3 regions of the Arthrobacter sp. 05L421 genome follow, and region 1 is predicted to be linked to each of the others. Evidence: predicted binding sites of a transcription regulator. Region 1 holds the regulator's gene; each other region holds the start of a gene.

Region 1 (6,008 bases):
TGCTCATGGTGCGCGAGACGATGAGCCGTTCCCGGCCGGGCAACAGGGTGAGGGCGCTGGGCGTGCCGTCGTGGGCGAACTCGTGGTAAGCCTCGTCCACGATCACGATGGTTTGACTGGCCTCGCCGGCGTCATAGACGGCCTCGACGACATCAAGCCCCAGCCCCGTGCCGGTGGGGTTGTTCGGGGAGCAGAGGAAAACGATGTTGGGCTGCAGCTCGCGGACCTGCCGGGCCGCCGATTCCGCGCTGAGCCCGTAGTCCGCCGCTCGGGCACCGACGATGTATTCGGTGTCCGTGCCGGAGGCCAGCAGCGGGTACATCGAATACGTGGGAGGAAACCCAAGGGCCGTCCGGCCGGGGCCGCCGAATGCCTGGAGGATCTGCTGAAGGACTTCGTTGGAACCGTTCGCGGCCCAGATATTCTCCGCGTCCAGGCCATGGCCAAGGTATTCGGCGAGGGCTTCGCGCAATTCGGTGAACTCGCGGTCCGGATACCGGTTCAGCCCTGCGGCGGCGGCGCTGACGGCCTCGGTGATTGCCGCGCGGACATCGGCCGGAACGCCATGGGTGTTCTCGTTGACGTTGAGCAGGATAGGGACGTCCAGCTGCGGTGCGCCATACGGACGCAGGCCACGCAGATTGGTTCGGAGGGGCAGTCGGTTGAGGCGCTCAAGCTGGTCAGTCACTCGACCAGTTTAAGTGGTAGCGGCACGGGCGCTGAAACTGTGACGCCTGCGACGGCAATTGGGGGAGGTTAGTTGGGGGCAGGTACTTGGCTTGCCAGACTCTATTTGGACGGGACGAACAGCTGCTGGCCCGGCAGCACACGCGCGGCGTCCAGGTTGTTCAGCTGCACGATATCGGCCACGACGTCGCGGGGATCCCGGTCCGGGGCCACGGACCCTGCAATGGCCCAGAGGGACTCCCCCGGCTGCACCGTGACGGTAATGGTCGGCGTCACCGAGAGCTGATCCGCGGAATCCGCCGCCTTCGCAGGCGCGTTGAGGAATCCACTGAATGACAGAATGAGCGCCGTCAGCAGGATCAGCGGGACGCCGAAGAAGACGAAGCGTCCGCGCCGGGTGAGCCGCAGCGGCGCTTGCTTCGGCCGGCCGGCGGAACCAGCGGCCATCGCCCCTCGCGGTGCAGGCGACGTCGGGGAAATGCGGGGGCCGGCGTTGAGCGGGTACACATTGCCGTGACGGACGCTTCCCCGGTCGGCACCTCCCTGGCCGACACCTCCGTGGCCGATGTTGCCCTGGTCGATGCTGCCGAAATCCGCCACCCCACTGGCACCTGCACTGCGGTGGTGATTCGTGACACCCTGAACGAACGTGCCTTGAAACGCGTTTGAAGCTGACATGAACTGAGCCCTCCTGGACCATACGGTGCCGCCCGGCGTACTCCACGTACTCGCCGCCAACCGGCCGAACCTTCGAACATAGAACCGAACACCAGATCCGAAGTGAAAACTCGAAACTCGAACACATATTCGAACTCTGCTTGTTCTGTTTTAGCACTTACTAACGAACGATGTCGAGACTCGCTAGAACAAATGTTTGAAAAAGCCTTGCGGCTGGCCTATTTTTGAGGGACAGGACAACCACTGATGAACTCCCTGCGGGACATCATCAGTAGTTGATCAGCAGGGTCTGACATTTCAGACCGGAAGTTCCCGGTGACAGCAGCCACGGCAGCCGGGTGGAACGGAAAGGCATTGGCGAACATGGCAGCACAAGCCACCGGCGGCAGGGCCACCTCACGGAGCCCGCAGCCCGCCCGGGCGCCCAAGAGCCTCACCCCCCGGCAAAAGAAAATCCTGGAGACCATCCAGCGGTCCGTCACGGACAAGGGCTACCCGCCGTCCATGCGCGAGATCGGCGACACCGTCGGATTGGCCAGCCTGTCGAGCGTGACCCATCAGCTCTCCCAGCTTGAAAAGCTCGGCTACCTGCGGCGCGATCCGAAGCGCCCGCGGGCTATGGAAGTGCTCATGCCGCTGACGTTGGACGAGGGAACCACCCCGATTTCGGGTGTCGAGAAGTCCAGTGGCCTGCGGGCCGTCGGCGGCCTGTCAGTGACTGAACTCGCCAGCGCCACGGACACTGCAATGGTGCCGCTTGTCGGACGCATCGCCGCCGGCGGGCCGATCCTCGCGGACCAGGTGGTGGAGGATGTCATGCCGCTGCCCCGACAGCTCGTGGGCCATGGCGAACTCTTCATGCTCAAGGTGGCGGGCGACTCGATGATCGATGCCGCCATCTGCGACGGCGACTGGGTGGTTGTCCGCCGCCAGGGTGATGCCGTGAACGGCGACATCGTTGCCGCACTGCTGGACGACGAAGCCACGGTCAAGACCTTCCGCCAGCGGGACGGCCACACCTGGCTGTTGCCGCAAAACACCCAGTACGAGCCAATCCTCGGTGACCACGCCGTCATCATGGGCAAGGTCGTCTCGGTACTCCGCTCCCTTTAGCCGTCCCTGTCGGGCCGCCCTGGCAGAGTCGCCAGCCCTCAGAGTCGCCGGCCCTCAGAGTCGCCGCGTCATCGAGGATGGTCGGCTCCTGGTTCAGCTTGGGACTCAGCCCTTCGCGGAGTCCTTCGCCAGGCGCTCCAAGGCCGCCATGGCTATCGACGAATCGGTGGTGGGCCAGAACGGCGGCAGCGCGGCGCGGAGGAATCCGCCGTAGCGCTCCGTGGATAGCCGCGAATCCAGCACCGCCACAACTCCCTTGTCCGACGTCGAGCGGATCAGCCGTCCGGCGCCCTGCGCGAGCCGAATGGCGGCGTGCGTGGCCGAGACGGACATGAAGCCGTTGCCGCCGGCCTGGGCGACGGCCCGCGAGCGTGCCGTCATCAGCGGATCGTCCGGCCGCGGGAACGGTATCCGGTCAATGACCACCAGCCGGCAGGACACTCCGGGAACGTCGACGCCCTGCCAGAGGGACATCGTGCCGAACAAACAGGTGTCCGGCTCGTCCGCAAACTGCCGCACGAGCGCCGTCATGGTCGACTCCCCCTGGCACAGGATGCTGAGGCCCAGTCGGGGCCGCATGGCCTCCGCGGCTTCCTCCGCTGCGCGCCGGGAGGAAAACAGGCACAAGGCACCGCCGCCGGAAGCGCGGATCAGCTTCTCGAGTTCGTCCAAGGCCTCGGGGGACGTTCCGCGGCCGGGCTTGGGCAGGTGCCGGGCGACGTAGAGGATGCCCTGCTTCGGATAGTCGAAGGGGGATCCGACGTCGACGCCGGTCCAGCTCGGGGCGCCGTTGCCAACGAGGCCAAGACCGCCGGCAGCAGGTTCGAAGGCAGCGCCGATAGCCAGCGTGGCTGAGGTCAGGATGACGGTGTGGTCCGCGAACAAACCCTCGCGCAGACGCCCCGCGACGCTCAACGGGGCAACATTGATCAAGGCCGGCGAGCTCTCGTCCGGCTGGGAGTAGCCCTGCGCCGGGTCGAAGCTGCTGTTGCGGGAGAACCACACCACTTCGCGGTTTTCGCGCGCGGCCAAGAGGCGCTCACAGAGTTCCAGGATGACCATCAGGCGTGACCGGGCCAGCTGGCGTCCGCCGTCGGCCGACACGGAGCTGTCCCCCTTCGAATCAGACAGGGCGGCGCGGCACGCGTCGCGGAGCTGGTCGATGCAGTCCAGTTGCTCGCTGTTCAGCCCGTTAGGCATCAACCCGCTCGGGACGCCGTCGATGGCCAGCTCCAGGTGGGCGGCGGCATTGTTCAGCGCGTCCACCGTGATGCCCGTGTGCTTCCGGGCCCCGGACGCGGCGGCGTGCACCATCGCCACCGAGAGCTGACCGGATACAGCACCCGTGACGCGGTCCTGCAGTTCGTGCGCTTCATCTACCACCACGACGTCGTACTCGGGCAGCACCGCCAGGCCTTCGAAGGCGCTGACGGCGAGCATGGCGTGGTTGGTGACCACGACGTCGGCGTCGGCGGCGTTCTGCCGGGCAAGCTCGCTGAAACATTCGGCCGCGAGCGGGCACTTCTGCGCGCCGAGGCACTCCATGGAGGTGACCGAGACCTGGCGCCAGGCCCGGTCCGTGACGCCGGGCATGAGCTCGTCGCGGTCCCCCGTTGCGGTCCCCTCGGCCCATTCGCGCAGGCGGACGACTTCCTTGCCCATTTGCGAGGACGGCCCGCCAAGTGCGGCGGCGAAATGCGGCACGCTGGTGTCCTCCCCGAGGGAAAACAGCTGTCCCTCGGAAGGTTCCTCGGACGGGAACCCGCCCTCGAGCTTGTGCCGGCACACGTAGTTGGACCGGCCCTTCACCAGGGCGATCTTGACCGGCCGTGCCAGCGCAGGCGTGATGGTCTTGAGCAGCCTGGGCAGGTCCCGGCCCACGATCTGGGTCTGCAGCGCCAGCGTTGCGGTCGAGACCAGGGTGGGCTTGTTGCTGGTCAGCGAATGGGCGATCAGCGGAATCAGGTACGCCAGGGATTTGCCGGTGCCGGTGCCGGCCTGGACCAGCAGGTGGTCGCCGCTGTCTATCGCGCGCACCACCTGCCGGGCCATTTCGTGCTGGCCATCGCGGCTCTGGCCGCCCATGCCAGACACGGCACGGTCGAGCAGTTCAACCACAAACTCCTCGCCGGCCGCGCCAGCAACTGAATCTGGGCCGCCGTCGGAGTCGGCCGATGCGTCCGCAGGCTCCATGTCCTCCGACGCGTCCGCAGGTCCGGCGGCGTCCAATTCAACGTCAGACGCTTTGGCGTCCGCGGGTTCGGCGTCGGCCTTGGTCACCGCAGCCTCAGTCATTGCTGATGAAGGGATCCAGTTCGGCGGCGAGTCCTTCACGCACCATCACCACGGCTCGGGTCCCGGTTTCCTCGTGGTCGAGGCTGAGGATCTCGGCGTCGGTCTCGTGGAGCTTGCTGAGCAGGTCCCCGCGGTTGTACGGGATCAGCAGTTCAAGCTTCACGCTGGGACGCGGAATGCCGTCGCTGATGGCCTTGAGCAGCTCCGGAATACCTTCACCGGTGCGGGCTGAGACCACCACGTGGCGCGGTTCGCGCTGCTTGAGCCGTTCCACCACAAACGGGTCGGCGGCGTCAGCCTTGTTCAGGACAATGATTTCCGGAACCTTGCGCGCGTCGACTTCGCTGAACACGGTCCGGACAGCGGCGATCTGGCCTTCCGGATCCGGGTGCGAGACGTCGACGACGTGCAGGATGAGGTCCGAGTCGGCCACCTCTTCGAGCGTGGAGCGGAATGCCTCCACGAGCTGGGTGGGCAGGGACCGGACAAATCCCACGGTGTCGGCCAGGGTGTACCCCAGACCGTCAGCGGTTTCGGCCTTGCGGACGGTGGGGTCCAGGGTGGCGAACAGGGCGTTTTCCACCAGCACCCCGGCGTCGGTGAGCCGGTTCAGCAGCGAGGACTTCCCGGCGTTGGTGTATCCGGCGATCGCTACCGAGGGGACAGCATTACGACGGCGGTTGGCCCGCTTCGTTTCCCGGGCCGGCTTCATGGCGGCGATTTCGCGGCGCAGCTTGGCCATCCGGGTGCGGATCCGGCGGCGGTCCAGTTCGATCTTGGTTTCACCGGGACCACGCGAGCCCATGCCGGCGCCGGCGCCGCCCACCTGGCCACCGGCCTGGCGGGACATCGATTCGCCCCAGCCACGCAGACGCGGGAGCAGGTATTCCAGATGCGCCAGTTCCACCTGCGCCTTGCCTTCGCGGCTCTTGGCATGCTGCGCGAAGATGTCCAGGATCAGCGCCGTGCGGTCGATGACCTTGACCTTGACGATGTCTTCCAGTCCGCGCCGCTGGGACGGGGCCAATTCGGCGTCGACCACTACGGTGTCGGCGCCGGTGGACACCACGATGGCTTTCAGTTCCTGCGCCTTTCCGGAGCCGAGGAAGGTTCCGGGATCGGGCTTGGCCCGCCGCTGGACGAGTCCGTCGAGGACCTCGGAGCCGGCGGTCTCGGCGAGGGCCGCGAGTTCGCGCAGGGAGTTCTCGGCATCCGCGAGGGTGCCTTCGGTCCAG
Region 2 (6,008 bases), on a different contig from region 1:
GTCGGCCAGTTGCTTCAGCGCGGACTCGCGCGAAAGGAGGTCGTCCTGGATCACGAGCTGTCCGCTGTCCTGTCCGCCGCCGCCGACAATCAGGTCCACGTCTGCCGGGAACGGGTCACCGACGTTGTATTCGAGCAGCTCCGGCGTGTAGCCGTGCCAGCGCAGGCGCTGCGCGAGGACCAGGGCGTTGCCCCAGTCGCCGTAGATGTTCATGTCCCGCGGGTAGAGCTGCAGCACCCGGATGGTTCCCTTGCTCGGGGCTGCGGAATCTTCGGGCGGAAGTTCGTGCCCAAACGAGAGCTCGTGCGGCGTTTCGGGGTACCGGGGGGTCATGAGACCACCTCCACTGTGGTGATTTTGGACAGCTCGCGGCGGATGGCCAGCATGGCCGTGTAGGTGCAGAAGATCCGCTTCGGCTTGCCCTCGCCGCCGCGGATGAACGCTGCCAGCGCCGGCGCGATCTCCGTGTCAACGGCGCCGATGGCGACGTCGTCGTACTGCAGCCGCAGCGCCATGTCGTAGGCGCGGGAGCCCGTGAGCTGGTCCACGCCGCTGTCGCGGAGGGTGTCGAATTCGACGTCCCAAAGCCAGGACATGTCCCGGCCGTCCGCGTAATTGTCATTGATCGCGATCATCGTGGCGTACCCGGCGGCCGGGAACGATTTCAGGCCCAGCCGGAATCCGCTGGGGTTCTTGACCAGTACCAGCTCCAGCGGCAGGCCGTCGACCACAAGGCTCTCGCCGCGGCCGAACGCCGGCGCCACCTTGGCCAGGGCCGTGAGCAGGGTGGCCTGGTTCGTGCCGGTGCCGCGGGCGCCCGAGATGCCTCGGGCCAGGGTCAGCGCGGCGGCGGCATTGAAGATGTTGTAGACGCCGCGGAGCAGCATCGGCGTGGTGACCGTCGCGCCGTCGTACTCGAAATCGGCGTCGTCGGGTCCCACGCGGCGCAGCACGACGTCGGCAACCGGCCGGGCGGGGGCGGGCGGCACCGGGCTCCCCGGGGCCGCGCGCATCTCGTCGTCGTTGGGGAAGGTGCTGAGCAGGGAATCGTCCAGCCCGAAGTAGAGCACCGCCGGCCCGTCCAGGGTCTGGGCGATCCGGGCCACACGGGGGTCCTCGCGGTTAAGGACTACGGTCCCGGTGGTCTTGGACGCGATGTGCTGGAGCAGCTCGGCGGTCTTGTCGATCTCGCCGAAGCGGTCCAACTGGTCGCGGAGGACGTTCAGCAGGAGGCTGTACCGCGGCGGGACCTTGTTGACGAAGTGCACGGCATGCGCCTCATCCAGTTCCAGGACCGCGACGTCGGCATCGAGCCGGCCACGCCAGTCCACCTCGCCCAAGAGCGCCGCGGCCACGCCGCGGGTGAAGTTGCTGCCGGTGCGGTTCGTGAAAACCTTCAGTCCCTGGCTCTCCAGCAGTTCCACCACCATCTTCGTGGTGGTGGTTTTCCCGTTCGTGCCACTGACGACGGCGACGCCCAGCGGCAGCGTGGACAGTGTCCGCCGCATGAAATCGGGGTCGATTTTTTCGACAACAAGCCCGGGAAGGGCCGAGCCTCCGCCCCTGAGCCGGGAGACCCGGCGGACGAGTTTGCCGAGCGGAACGCTGAAGTAAAGCATGCTCTGTAATATATCCCAGCAGCGGCATGGAACCCGGACGCCCGGGGCTGGTGCATGCGTCCCCGCGCATGCCAGCCCATTATGCTGTGGGGATGACCACCCCCTCTTTTTCCCCTGAATCCCGCGTGGGAACAGGGCTCCGGATCGGCGTCCTGGCGCTGCAGGGCGATTTCCGTGAGCATCTTCACGCCGTGGAAACCGCCGGTGCCACCGGCGTCGGGATCCGCCGCCCCGCCGAGCTTGACGGCCTGGACGGCCTGATCATCCCCGGCGGCGAATCGACCACGATTGACAAGCTCTCCAGGATTTTCGGGCTCCGGGATCCGCTGCGCGAAGCCATCCAGTCCGGCCTTCCCGTCTACGGCTCGTGTGCCGGGATGATCCTGCTGGCGGACGAGATCGCGGACCCCGCGACGGACCTCGCCGGGAACCCACAGCAGACCTTCGGTGGGCTCGACATCACCGTGCGCCGCAACGCCTTTGGCCGGCAGCGCGAGTCCTTCGAGACGGATCTCGACTTCAGGGGGCTCGAGTTCAGCGCCGTCACCGGGGCTGTGGCTCCGGTCCACGCCGTCTTCATCCGCGGGCCCTGGGTGGAGCGCGTCGGCGACGGCGTCGAAGTCCTCGCCCAGGTGGAACCGTCCAAAGCCGGCCACCCCGAATCTCTGGACGGGACGGCTAGAATTGTTGCAGTGCGTTCCGGCAAGCTGCTGGCCACCTCCTTCCACCCGGAAGTGACGGGGGAGAAGCGCGTGCATGAACTGTTTATTCGAATGATCAGAGGGGAAGCGTAAAGCATGTCAGGCCACTCCAAATGGGCGACGACCAAGCATAAGAAGGCCATCCTTGATAGCCGCCGGGCCAAGTCGTTCGCCAAGCTGATCAAGAACATCGAAGTCGCCGCGCGCATGGGCGGCCCTGACCTGTCCGGCAACCCGAGCCTGGAACTGGCCGTGACCAAGGCCAAGAAGACTTCGGTTCCCGCTGACAATATCGACCGCGCCATCAAGCGCGGCGCCGGTCTCACCGGCGAGGTCGTGGACTACACCGAGATCATGTACGAGTGCCGAGGCCCGCAGGGCTCTGCTCTGCTGATCGAGTGCCTCACGGACAACAAGAACCGCGCCGCCTCCGAGGTCCGGCTCGCGATCTCCCGCAACGGCGGCACGATCGCCGATCCCGGGTCGGTCAGCTACCTCTTCAGCCGCAAGGGCGTGGTCTCGCTGCCGAAGAACGGCCTCACCGAGGACGACGTGCTGATGGCAGTCCTCGACGCCGGGGCCGAGGAAGTCAAGGACAACGGCGAGACCTTCGAGATCCATTCCGAGCCGACCGACCTCCAGGCCATCCGCGATGCCCTCAAGGAAGCCGGAATCGAGTACGACACCGATGAGGCGGAGTTCGTGCCGTCGATGCAGGTGCCGCTGGACCTCGAGGCCGCGAAGAAGTTCATGAAGCTCGTGGACGCATTGGAAGAACTCGACGACGTCCAGAACGTCTACAGCAACGCCGACCTCAGCGACGAAGTGCAGGCCGCACTGGAAGCCGAGTGACACGCTCACACAATGATTTTGAGGCCCGGTCTTGACCCTGCGCGTCCTGGGGGTTGACCCGGGCCTCACCCGTTGCGGGATCGGCGTCGTCGACGTCGAAAGGAACCGGAGGGCCACAATGGTGGCCTTCGGTGTGGTGGGAACCTCGCCTGAGGAGAGCCTGGACCAGCGGCTGCTGGTCATCGCCACGTCCATCGACGAGTGGCTGGACAAGTACGAACCGCACGTCCTCGCCGTCGAGCGGGTCTTTTCCCAGCTCAACGTCAGCACGGTCATGGGCGTGGCGCAGGCCTCCGGCGTGGTCATTGCGGCCGCCGCGCGCCGCGGCATCCCGGTGGCGCTTCACACCCCGTCCGAGGTCAAGGCCGCCGTGACGGGAAGCGGAACCTCGAACAAGGACGCCGTCACGAAGCTGGTGACCAAGATCCTCCGGCTGGACGCGCCCCCGCGCCCGGCCGACGCAGCCGACGCCCTGGCACTGGCCATTACCCACGCCTGGCGGGCCGGCAGCGGCGCCGCCGTGGCGACGACGGGGCCGGGCAGCCAGTCCCTCACACCGGCCCAGCGGGCGTGGGCCGACGCGGAGGCAAAAGCGCGCCGTGCGCGCTGAATGTCCGCCTGTCCCTCCATGGAACTTGGTAGGGTATTCGTAGATATGTTCGGATAGCCGGGTTTCCCGGCTTTGGTTTTACTGTTATCCCAGGAGCCCGGCCTTGATCAGTTTTCTTCGCGGAACCGTTGCGCATGTTGGCCTGTCCTCCGCCGTTATCGACCTCAACGGCGCCGGCATGAGCGTCAACGCCACGCCGCAGACCCTCAGCAGCCTGCGGGTGGGGGATGAGGGGAAACTCTTCACGTCCCTGATCGTGCGGGAAGACTCGCTGACCCTGTTCGGTTTCGCCAGCGATGACGAGCGCGAAGTGTTCGACATCCTGCTCAGCGTCAGCGGCGTCGGTCCCCGTCTGGCCTTGGCCGTTCTGGCCGTCCACGAGCCGGAAGCCATCCGGGTGGCCGCCCACTCCGGCGACGGCAAGGCCTTCACGAAGGTCCCCGGAATTGGACCGAAGGTGGCCGGCCGGATCGTGCTGGAACTCGCCGGTAAGCTCGTGCCGCACGGCACCGCCGGCGCGCCGGCCTCCGCAGCGGTTTCCGCGGAATCCGTCTGGAAGCCGCAGGTCGTCGCCGCAATGATCAGCCTGGGCTGGTCCGAAAAGGATGCCACGGCCAGCATCGACAAATCCCTGGCCGATTCCCCTGAACTGGCCGCGAAGGGCAATGTGGCGGAGATCCTCCGCGCGACGCTGCGCTGGCTGGGACAGGACGGCGCCCGCGCCGGAAACCGGGTAGGCGCGCGTGGCTGAGCCATCGATTACCGCCGGGGGAGAGGAACCGGAGGAGCGGGTCATCGAAGCCGCCCTGCGGCCCAAGAACCTGCACGACTTCGTGGGCCAGCACCGGGTCCGCAAGCAACTGTCTCTCGTCCTGGAGGCCTCGCGGATGCGCGGCCGCAGCGCGGACCATGTACTCCTCTCCGGCCCTCCCGGCCTGGGCAAGACCACGCTGTCCATGATCATCGCCGCCGAAATGAACGTCCCGCTGCGGATCAGCAGCGGCCCGGCCATCCAGCACGCGGGCGACCTCGCGGCCATCCTGTCCTCCCTCTCTGAAGGCGAGGTACTGTTCCTGGACGAAATCCACCGGATGTCCCGGCCGGCCGAGGAAATGCTGTATATGGCGATGGAAGATTTCCGCGTCGACATCGTCGTCGGAAAAGGCGCGGGCGCCACTGCCATCCCGCTTGAACTGCCGCCCTTCACTCTGGTGGGCGCCACCACGCGCGCCGGCCTGCTTCCCGGGCCGCTCCGGGACCGCTTCGGTTTCACCGGCCACCTTGAGTTTTACTCCGTCGAAGAGCTGGAACTGGTCCTGCGCCGCTCCGCCGGCCTGCTGGACCTGAAGGTCAACTCGGCCGGTTTCAGCGAGATCGCCGGCCGGTCACGGGGCACACCGCGCATCGCCAACCGGCTCCTGCGCCGGGTCCGGGACTGGGCACTCGTTCACGGCATCGAACAAATTGATGCCCGGGCGGCATCCGCGGCCCTGGACATGTACGAGGTAGACAAGCGTGGCCTGGACCGGCTGGACCGTGCCGTTCTCGAGGCGCTCATTACCAAGTTCGGCGGTGGGCCGGTGGGGCTGTCCACGCTCGCGATCGCCGTCGGCGAGGAAACGGAGACCGTGGAGACGGTCGCCGAACCCTACCTGGTGCGGGAGGGGCTGCTGGGCCGGACCCCGCGCGGCCGCATTGCCTTGGCGCCTGCCTGGACGCACCTGGGATTCGCTGTCCCTGCCGGCGTCTTCGGCCAGGATCCGCTGGAGCTGTTCCAGGCCCAAGAGCTGGCAGACGAGCCTGGCGATGAACCGGGCGAGGGCCCGCAGGGCGAATCCGGCGTGGGCCTTGCTGAAGAAACCGGTCCCCAGCGGATCAGAAATAGCCGCTAGCACCGTACTTTCAGCTTTTCCCTTTAGACTGGTATGACGCTCGGCACGTTCGGGTTTTGTTTCCGTGGGCGGAGAGCAGGTAGCCGCCGGCGGTTTGGGGATGGTCTCTCTGCCAGCTTGCTGCGCAGACCCTTGCCCGCGCCGCCCGGAGCAAACGGACGTTGCTGAAAAACAGCTATGCAAGTACAGAACGGAACAATCTCTGTGTTCGGACTTATTTCTGCCCAGACCCAGCCGCAGGCCGGCGGCGGCATCGACATCATGACGATTCTCCTCTTCGTCCTGCTCGGACTTTTCGTCTTCATGATGTTCCGCCGCAACAAGAAGACCCAGC
Region 3 (6,008 bases), on a different contig from region 1:
GAAAGTCTCTGTGAAGGTATTTGGACAGCGCAAACGTGCCACAGTGGCCATCGCGGCGGCGGGCACGCTCTTGGCCTTGGCCGCATGCACGCCTGCCAGCTCCGAGAGCCTGGCGACGTCGTCGGCGGCAAACCCGGCCGCATCTGCGCAGTCCTCCACTACGGCTCCCCCCAGTCCGTCCGCGGAGCCCGGCACATCGGCGACGGTCGGCGCCCTGGTTCCCGGCTTCCCGCAGAAGCTCCTGCCGCTCATGCCCGGAGCCAAAGTGGTGTCCAGCAGCTTGGATAAGACCACCGTGCCGGCAACCGTGGCACTGGTCGGCAGTATCACTGCCCCCGCTGCCGATGCCCTGGCCTATTACACCAAGGCCCTGCAGGCACAGGGCTTCAAGCCCGTACCCGGTGAAACCGTGGGCGCCCTGCCCTCCAAGGACTTCCTGCGCGGGGACAACGAAACCGTGAACATCTCCGTCATGCAGACAACTGGTGTGTCCACGTTCACGATCGGTGCGAACGTCGCTGCCGAGTCCGTCAAGTGAGTCTCGCGGAACAGCTGAGGCTCGAGCAGACGGACTACGTGGCCGCCGTCGCCGGCAAGCTTACGGAGTTCCTGACCAGCCGCCAGGCCGTCATGTCCTCGATCTCCCAGGACATCGATCCGCTCATGGGCTCGATCTCAAACCTGGTCACGGGCGGAAAGCGCCTGCGGGCGCTCATGTGCTACTGGGGCTGGCGTGGCGCGGGCGGGGAGGCCGGCGCGGCCGAGGTGGTCACGGCCGGCTCGGCCCTGGAGCTGTTCCAGGCTGCGGCCCTGATTCACGATGACATTATTGACCGCTCGGATACCCGCCGTGGCGGCCCGAGCGTTCACCGCCGGTTCATCGAACTGCACGAGGCCCAGGGCTGGGCGCTGGACAGCGAGCGGTTCGGCCACGCGGCAGCAATCCTGACCGGGGATCTCTGCCTGTCCTTCAGTGAGGAATCGTTCACGGAAATCGGGCACCGCGCCGCCTCCGGCAGCCCGGCACGGCTGATCTTCAACCTTATGCGGGCCGAAGTGATGGCCGGGCAGTACCTGGACATCCTGGAAGAGGTCGCCGGGCCCAGGCGGGACCGCGCCGGAGCAGTCAGCCGGGCCCAGTCCATCATCCGGTTCAAGTCGGCCAAGTACTCCACCGAACACCCGCTCGCTCTGGGCGGTGCCCTGGCCGGCGCCGGTGATGAGCTGCTGCGCGGCTATTCCGCCTTCGCCCTGCCGCTCGGTGAGGCATTCCAGCTGCGGGACGATGTCCTTGGCGTTTTCGGCGACCCCGTCACCACGGGCAAACCTGCCGGGGACGATCTCCGTGAGGGCAAGCGCACGGTCTTGGTGGCTTTCGCCCTGGACCAGGCCTCGGCGCCCGAATCAGAGTTTATCGACGCCAAACTGGGCAGTCCCGATCTCAGCGACGCGGACATCGAGGAGATCCGGCGGATCATCGTGGACTGCGGTGCGCTCCAGGCTACCGAAGTACTCATCGAGGAGTTCGGCAAGGCGGCCTTCGCTGCCCTGGACCTCCTGCCGCTTCAGGAGCTGCCCAAGACCGCGCTCCGCAGGCTGGCAGAGGCCACGGTCTCCCGAGCCGCCTAGCCCGGCCCTGCCAGGCCAAGGTGCCTGGAAAGCGGTGGGGCCGTGCACAGCGGCTTGCGCTGTACACGGCCCGTCATGGCACGTTGTTAATGCTGCTGCCGGCTCACTAGGCTGCCGGCGTGCTCCTACCAGGCCAGTGACTGCGCCCGGCGGCGGATTTCGGTCTTGCGCCCTTCCCGAAGGGCGTCGATCGGCCGGCCGCGGAGGGACTCGTCCGGGGTAAAGAGCCAGTTGATCAGTTCCTCATCGGAGTATCCGGCGTCCGAGAGGACAACAATGGTGCCCTTCAGGCTCTCCACTGCGTGCCCGTCCTGGATGAAAGCTGCAGGCACGGAGCGGATGCGCCGGTCGCCGATTCTCACGGCCGCCAGCGCACGTTCGTCCAGGAGTGCATGGACCTTGGTAATAGATACGTTCAGAAGCTGTGCGACATCGGGCAGGGGCAGCCATTCGCCCACGAGGCTTTCTACATTACTCACGGATAAAGATTGCCACGGCGGGTGCCCCCCCGCCTAGTCGGCAGCCGCAGAAATGACGGCCGCGGCCATGGCCGGTCCCGTGCGCCCGGATGCCGCCCGGGTCCGCGCGGGACCACGCATGGACGCCATTTGGCCGACACTCCGTCGGAGACTGGTTTGCAGAATGTCAAACAGTTCTTGTGCTAATTGCCAATTCATGAGAGATTCACATAGATCACATTTGTAACAGAAATAACTTTTGTCACACTGGTAACACCAGTTCTACAGGCCTGACCGCAGCGTTGCCGCTGAGAAGAGGATCTTTCCAATGACAACCTCACGTTCGCCACAGCTCCGTCCGGGGCGCAGCCTGCCGCTAATAGCGGCTTCTACGGCGGCGCTACCCGCCGTCATGCTTTCCTCCTTGGCGATTGCCCAGCCTGCCGCTGCCGAACCGCGTGTGCGTTCGGTCCCGGCAACCCTCGCGGCCGCCATGCGTGCCCAGGCAAAGACGGACGCGGCGACGTCCCTCAAAGCGGCACTGATCCCCTCCGCCTCCGTCCCGGCATCGCTGCCAAGCGCCATGCGGCCCGCGAAGTCTGCGGTTCCCGCTGTCTACACGATCGCCCGCGGCGACACCATCAGCGCCGTTGCTGGCCGCTACGGCCTGGACACTTTCGCCGTGTTGAAGTTGAACAACCTGCAGGCGAACACCATCATCTACCCGGGGCAGAAGATCAAGCTCACGGGATCGACGCCGGCCCCGGCAGCCAAGCCGGCCACCCCGGCCAAGTCAACGTCAGCCACCGTTGCGTCTGCCTCTGTTACTTCCGCCTCAGGCGCCGGCCGCGTCTACGTTGTGAAAGCAGGCGACACGCTGGGCGGAATCGCCGCGCGCCACGGCGTCGGACTTTCCGAGGTCTTCAAGTGGAACGGGCTCGGCATGAGCTCCGTGATCTATCCCGGCCAGAAGGTGAAGGTCGGCGGCGGTTCCAGCACCCCGGCTCCCACCGCGACAAAGCCGGCGACAAAGCCCGCGTCGTCGGCGCCCGCGCCGGCCAGCTCGGGCTCGTACACCATCAAGGCCGGCGACACCCTTTCCGGCATCGCGGCCCGCAACGGCGTCAGGCTCTCGGACGTCCTGTCGGCCAACCGGCTGACGATGTCGAGCATCATCTACCCGGGCCAGAAGCTCGTCATCCCCGGCGCGTCGACGATCGCACCGGCCTCGAGCAAGCCTGCTGCCACTACGCCTCTCGTGCCCAGCACGTTCCTCGGCTTCAGCTACCCGGCCGCCGTGGTCAGCTCGGCCAACCAGAACAAGGCGCTGCTCAACGCCTCGCCGGTGCCCAGCCGTACGCAGATGAAGTCCATCGTGGCGGACACGGCACGGCGCATGGGCGTGGACGCCAGCCTCGCCTTGGCCTTTGCCTACCAGGAGTCGGGCTTCGACCAGCGTGCGGTGTCACCGGCCAATGCGATCGGCACCATGCAGGTCATCCCGTCTTCGGGCCAGTGGGCCTCCGATCTCGTGGGCCGCAAGCTGAACCTCCTGGATCCGTACGACAACGCCACGGCAGGCGTCGCGATCATCCGCCAACTGGTCCGCACGAGCCCTGATCTCGAGAATGCGATCGCCGGCTACTACCAGGGTCAGTACTCGGTGAGCCAGAATGGCATGTTCGAGGACACCAAGGGGTACGTCGCCGCCATCAAGGCCAACCAGCGCCTGTTCGGCTAAATAAAGACTCCAGCACAAGCTCTTTTACAACGGAGATTGACGCTACGGGCCCGGATCGCATGTTGATTCGGGCCCGTTTCTGTCCAGCGACTACGATTGTAAGGTGCAAGATTACGTGCAGGACGCTCTCGTAGGGAACCTGGTGGACAACCGCTACCAGGTTCAATCCAGGCTTGCCCGCGGCGGGATGTCAACCGTGTACCTCGCCACTGACCAGCGCCTTGAGCGCGATGTCGCGCTGAAGGTGCTGCATCCCCATCTGGCCGATGACCCGCAGTTCCTCGACCGGCTGGGGCGCGAGGCCAAGGCCGCCGCGCGCCTTTCCCATCCCCATGTGGTGGGCGTCCTGGACCAGGGCGAAGACGGCCGGATCGCCTACCTGGTCATGGAATTCATCAAGGGCCACACGCTCCGGGACGTCCTCAATGACAAGGGCGCCCTGTCGCCGCGGCTGGCCCTGGCGCTGATCGACCCTGTGGTCGAAGGACTCGGCGCCGCGCACGCCGCCGGAATGATCCACCGGGACATCAAGCCGGAAAACGTCCTGATCGCCGACGACGGGCGGATCAAGCTCGGCGACTTCGGCTTGGCCCGCGCTATCTCCTCGTCCACGAGCACCGGCGCCCTGATCGGGACTGTCGCCTACATCTCCCCCGAACTTGTCCTGGGCAAACAGGCAGACGCCCGCAGCGACATTTATTCGGTCGGAATCATGCTGTACGAAATGATCACTGGCCGGCAGCCGTTCGACGGCGACGTTCCCATCCAGGTGGCCTACCAGCACGTCAATTCCACCGTGGAGGCTCCATCCTTGGAGGTGCCCGGGCTCGCCACGGAGATCGACGAACTCGTCCAGTGGTGCACTGACCGGGACCCGGACAAACGCCCCGTCGACGGGAGCGCACTGTTGTCCGAACTCCGGCACATCAGGACCAACCTCAGCGACGCCGAACTCGACCTCCAGCCGCCGGCGGCCGTTCGCAGCCCGCTGCCGGCCGTGGCCGCCCCGCCAAGCCGGCCGCCCGGCGGTACCGGCCCGCCGTCGGACGAGCAGACCGTGCGGGACGCACAGAATACAGCCTACGTGCCGGCGCCCACCGAAATGCCCACGGAAATGTACGGCAGCCTCGTCCAGCCCACCGAGACGATCTCCCGCGCCAGCGGCAACCCGACCACCGTGATGTCCCGCGCCCCGCGGCGTCCGGCCTACGGACCGTTGTCCACTCCGGACGAGGCGGCTTACGGCGCCGCCGGGTACGACGGCGATCCGGCGCAAGTCGCGGCAGCCCCCAGCAAACGCGCCCAGCGCAGGCTGGACAAGGACGAGGAGAAGGCGCGCCAGCGCGCCGCGGCCACGCCCACCAAGACCCTGCACGAGGGGAACCCGCGACGCCGCGGGCTGCTATGGATTGTCCTCCTCGTGGTCGCGGCGCTGCTCGCCGCCGTCGCCGGCTGGTTCTTCGGCATGGGTCCGGGCTCGCCAGGAACCATCCCCCCGGTGGCGAACAAGACCGTTGCCCAGGCCCAGGACCTGCTCCGCACGGCCGGGTTCCAGTCGATCGTCAAGGACGTCTACGACGACAACGTCTCCCCGGGCCTGGTGGTCGGTTCGGAGCCGAAAGCCGGCGAGGTCATCCGAAAGTTCCAACCCGTGTCCCTGGCCGTTTCCAAGGGCCCGCAGCTGTTCCCATTGCCGGATCTGACCGGCAAGACCCTGGACGAGGCCAAGGCAGCCCTCAACGGCGCCCAGATGGCCCTGGGACCAATTACCGAGACGTTCGATGAGAAGGCGCCTGCCGGGACTGTCCTTGCCATGGCGCCGCGCAGCGGCAACCCGGTGCGGCACGGGACGCCCGTGGGCCTCACTGTCTCGAAGGGCCCGCAGCCCATCCCGGTCCCGGATGTCCGGGGCCAGGAGCAGCGTGCCGCCGTGGACGCGCTCCAAGGCGCCGGGCTGAAGGCCGTAGTCGCCCCGGAACAGGTCAACGACAAGACTGTACCCAAGGGCGCCGTGGTGGCGCAGGACCCCGCCTCCGGCAACCTGACCAAGGGCGGTACCGTCACCCTGACCATCTCGAAGGGCCCGAAGCTCGTCGAAGTACCCAATTTCATCGGTAAACAGGCCACGGACGCCCAGGACGCCCTCGAACAGCTCGGCTTCAAGGTCCAGGTCGATGAGA

Evidence for each region. Region 1 encodes LexA, which represses DNA repair genes until DNA is damaged. Its sites were predicted from a motif close to TCGAACANNTGTTCGA; they were not measured.
Region 2: ruvA (Holliday junction branch migration protein RuvA) is a predicted target of LexA. The motif match lies at 3,820-3,835, and genes of this name have one in related genera.
Region 3: AC1DKQ_RS12445 (LysM peptidoglycan-binding domain-containing protein) is a predicted target of LexA. The motif match lies at 2,275-2,290, and genes of this name have one in related genera.

Annotation. Positions count from the first base shown of each region.
Region 1 covers NZ_JBFTOC010000004.1:50,662-56,669, forward strand. Annotated here, with positions in the region: gene AC1DKQ_RS06780 (histidinol-phosphate transaminase) at 1-688, opposite strand, end outside; gene AC1DKQ_RS06785 (LysM peptidoglycan-binding domain-containing protein) at 790-1,134, opposite strand; gene lexA (transcriptional repressor LexA) at 1,729-2,478, shown strand; gene AC1DKQ_RS06795 (ATP-dependent DNA helicase) at 2,584-4,671, opposite strand; gene hflX (GTPase HflX) at 4,766-6,008, opposite strand, start outside.
Region 2 covers NZ_JBFTOC010000032.1:19,634-25,641, forward strand. Annotated here, with positions in the region: gene AC1DKQ_RS21145 (type 1 glutamine amidotransferase) at 1-333, opposite strand, end outside; gene AC1DKQ_RS21150 (MurT ligase domain-containing protein) at 330-1,619, opposite strand; gene pdxT (pyridoxal 5'-phosphate synthase glutaminase subunit PdxT) at 1,712-2,413, shown strand; gene AC1DKQ_RS21160 (YebC/PmpR family DNA-binding transcriptional regulator) at 2,417-3,172, shown strand; gene ruvC (crossover junction endodeoxyribonuclease RuvC) at 3,204-3,782, shown strand; gene ruvA (Holliday junction branch migration protein RuvA) at 3,886-4,533, shown strand; gene ruvB (Holliday junction branch migration DNA helicase RuvB) at 4,526-5,674, shown strand; gene yajC (preprotein translocase subunit YajC) at 5,936-6,008, shown strand, end outside.
Region 3 covers NZ_JBFTOC010000009.1:67,688-73,695, reverse strand. Annotated here, with positions in the region: gene AC1DKQ_RS12460 (hypothetical protein) at 11-538, shown strand; gene AC1DKQ_RS12455 (polyprenyl synthetase family protein) at 535-1,629, shown strand; gene AC1DKQ_RS12450 (Rv2175c family DNA-binding protein) at 1,755-2,108, opposite strand; gene AC1DKQ_RS12445 (LysM peptidoglycan-binding domain-containing protein) at 2,416-3,828, shown strand; gene AC1DKQ_RS12440 (Stk1 family PASTA domain-containing Ser/Thr kinase) at 3,932-6,008, shown strand, end outside.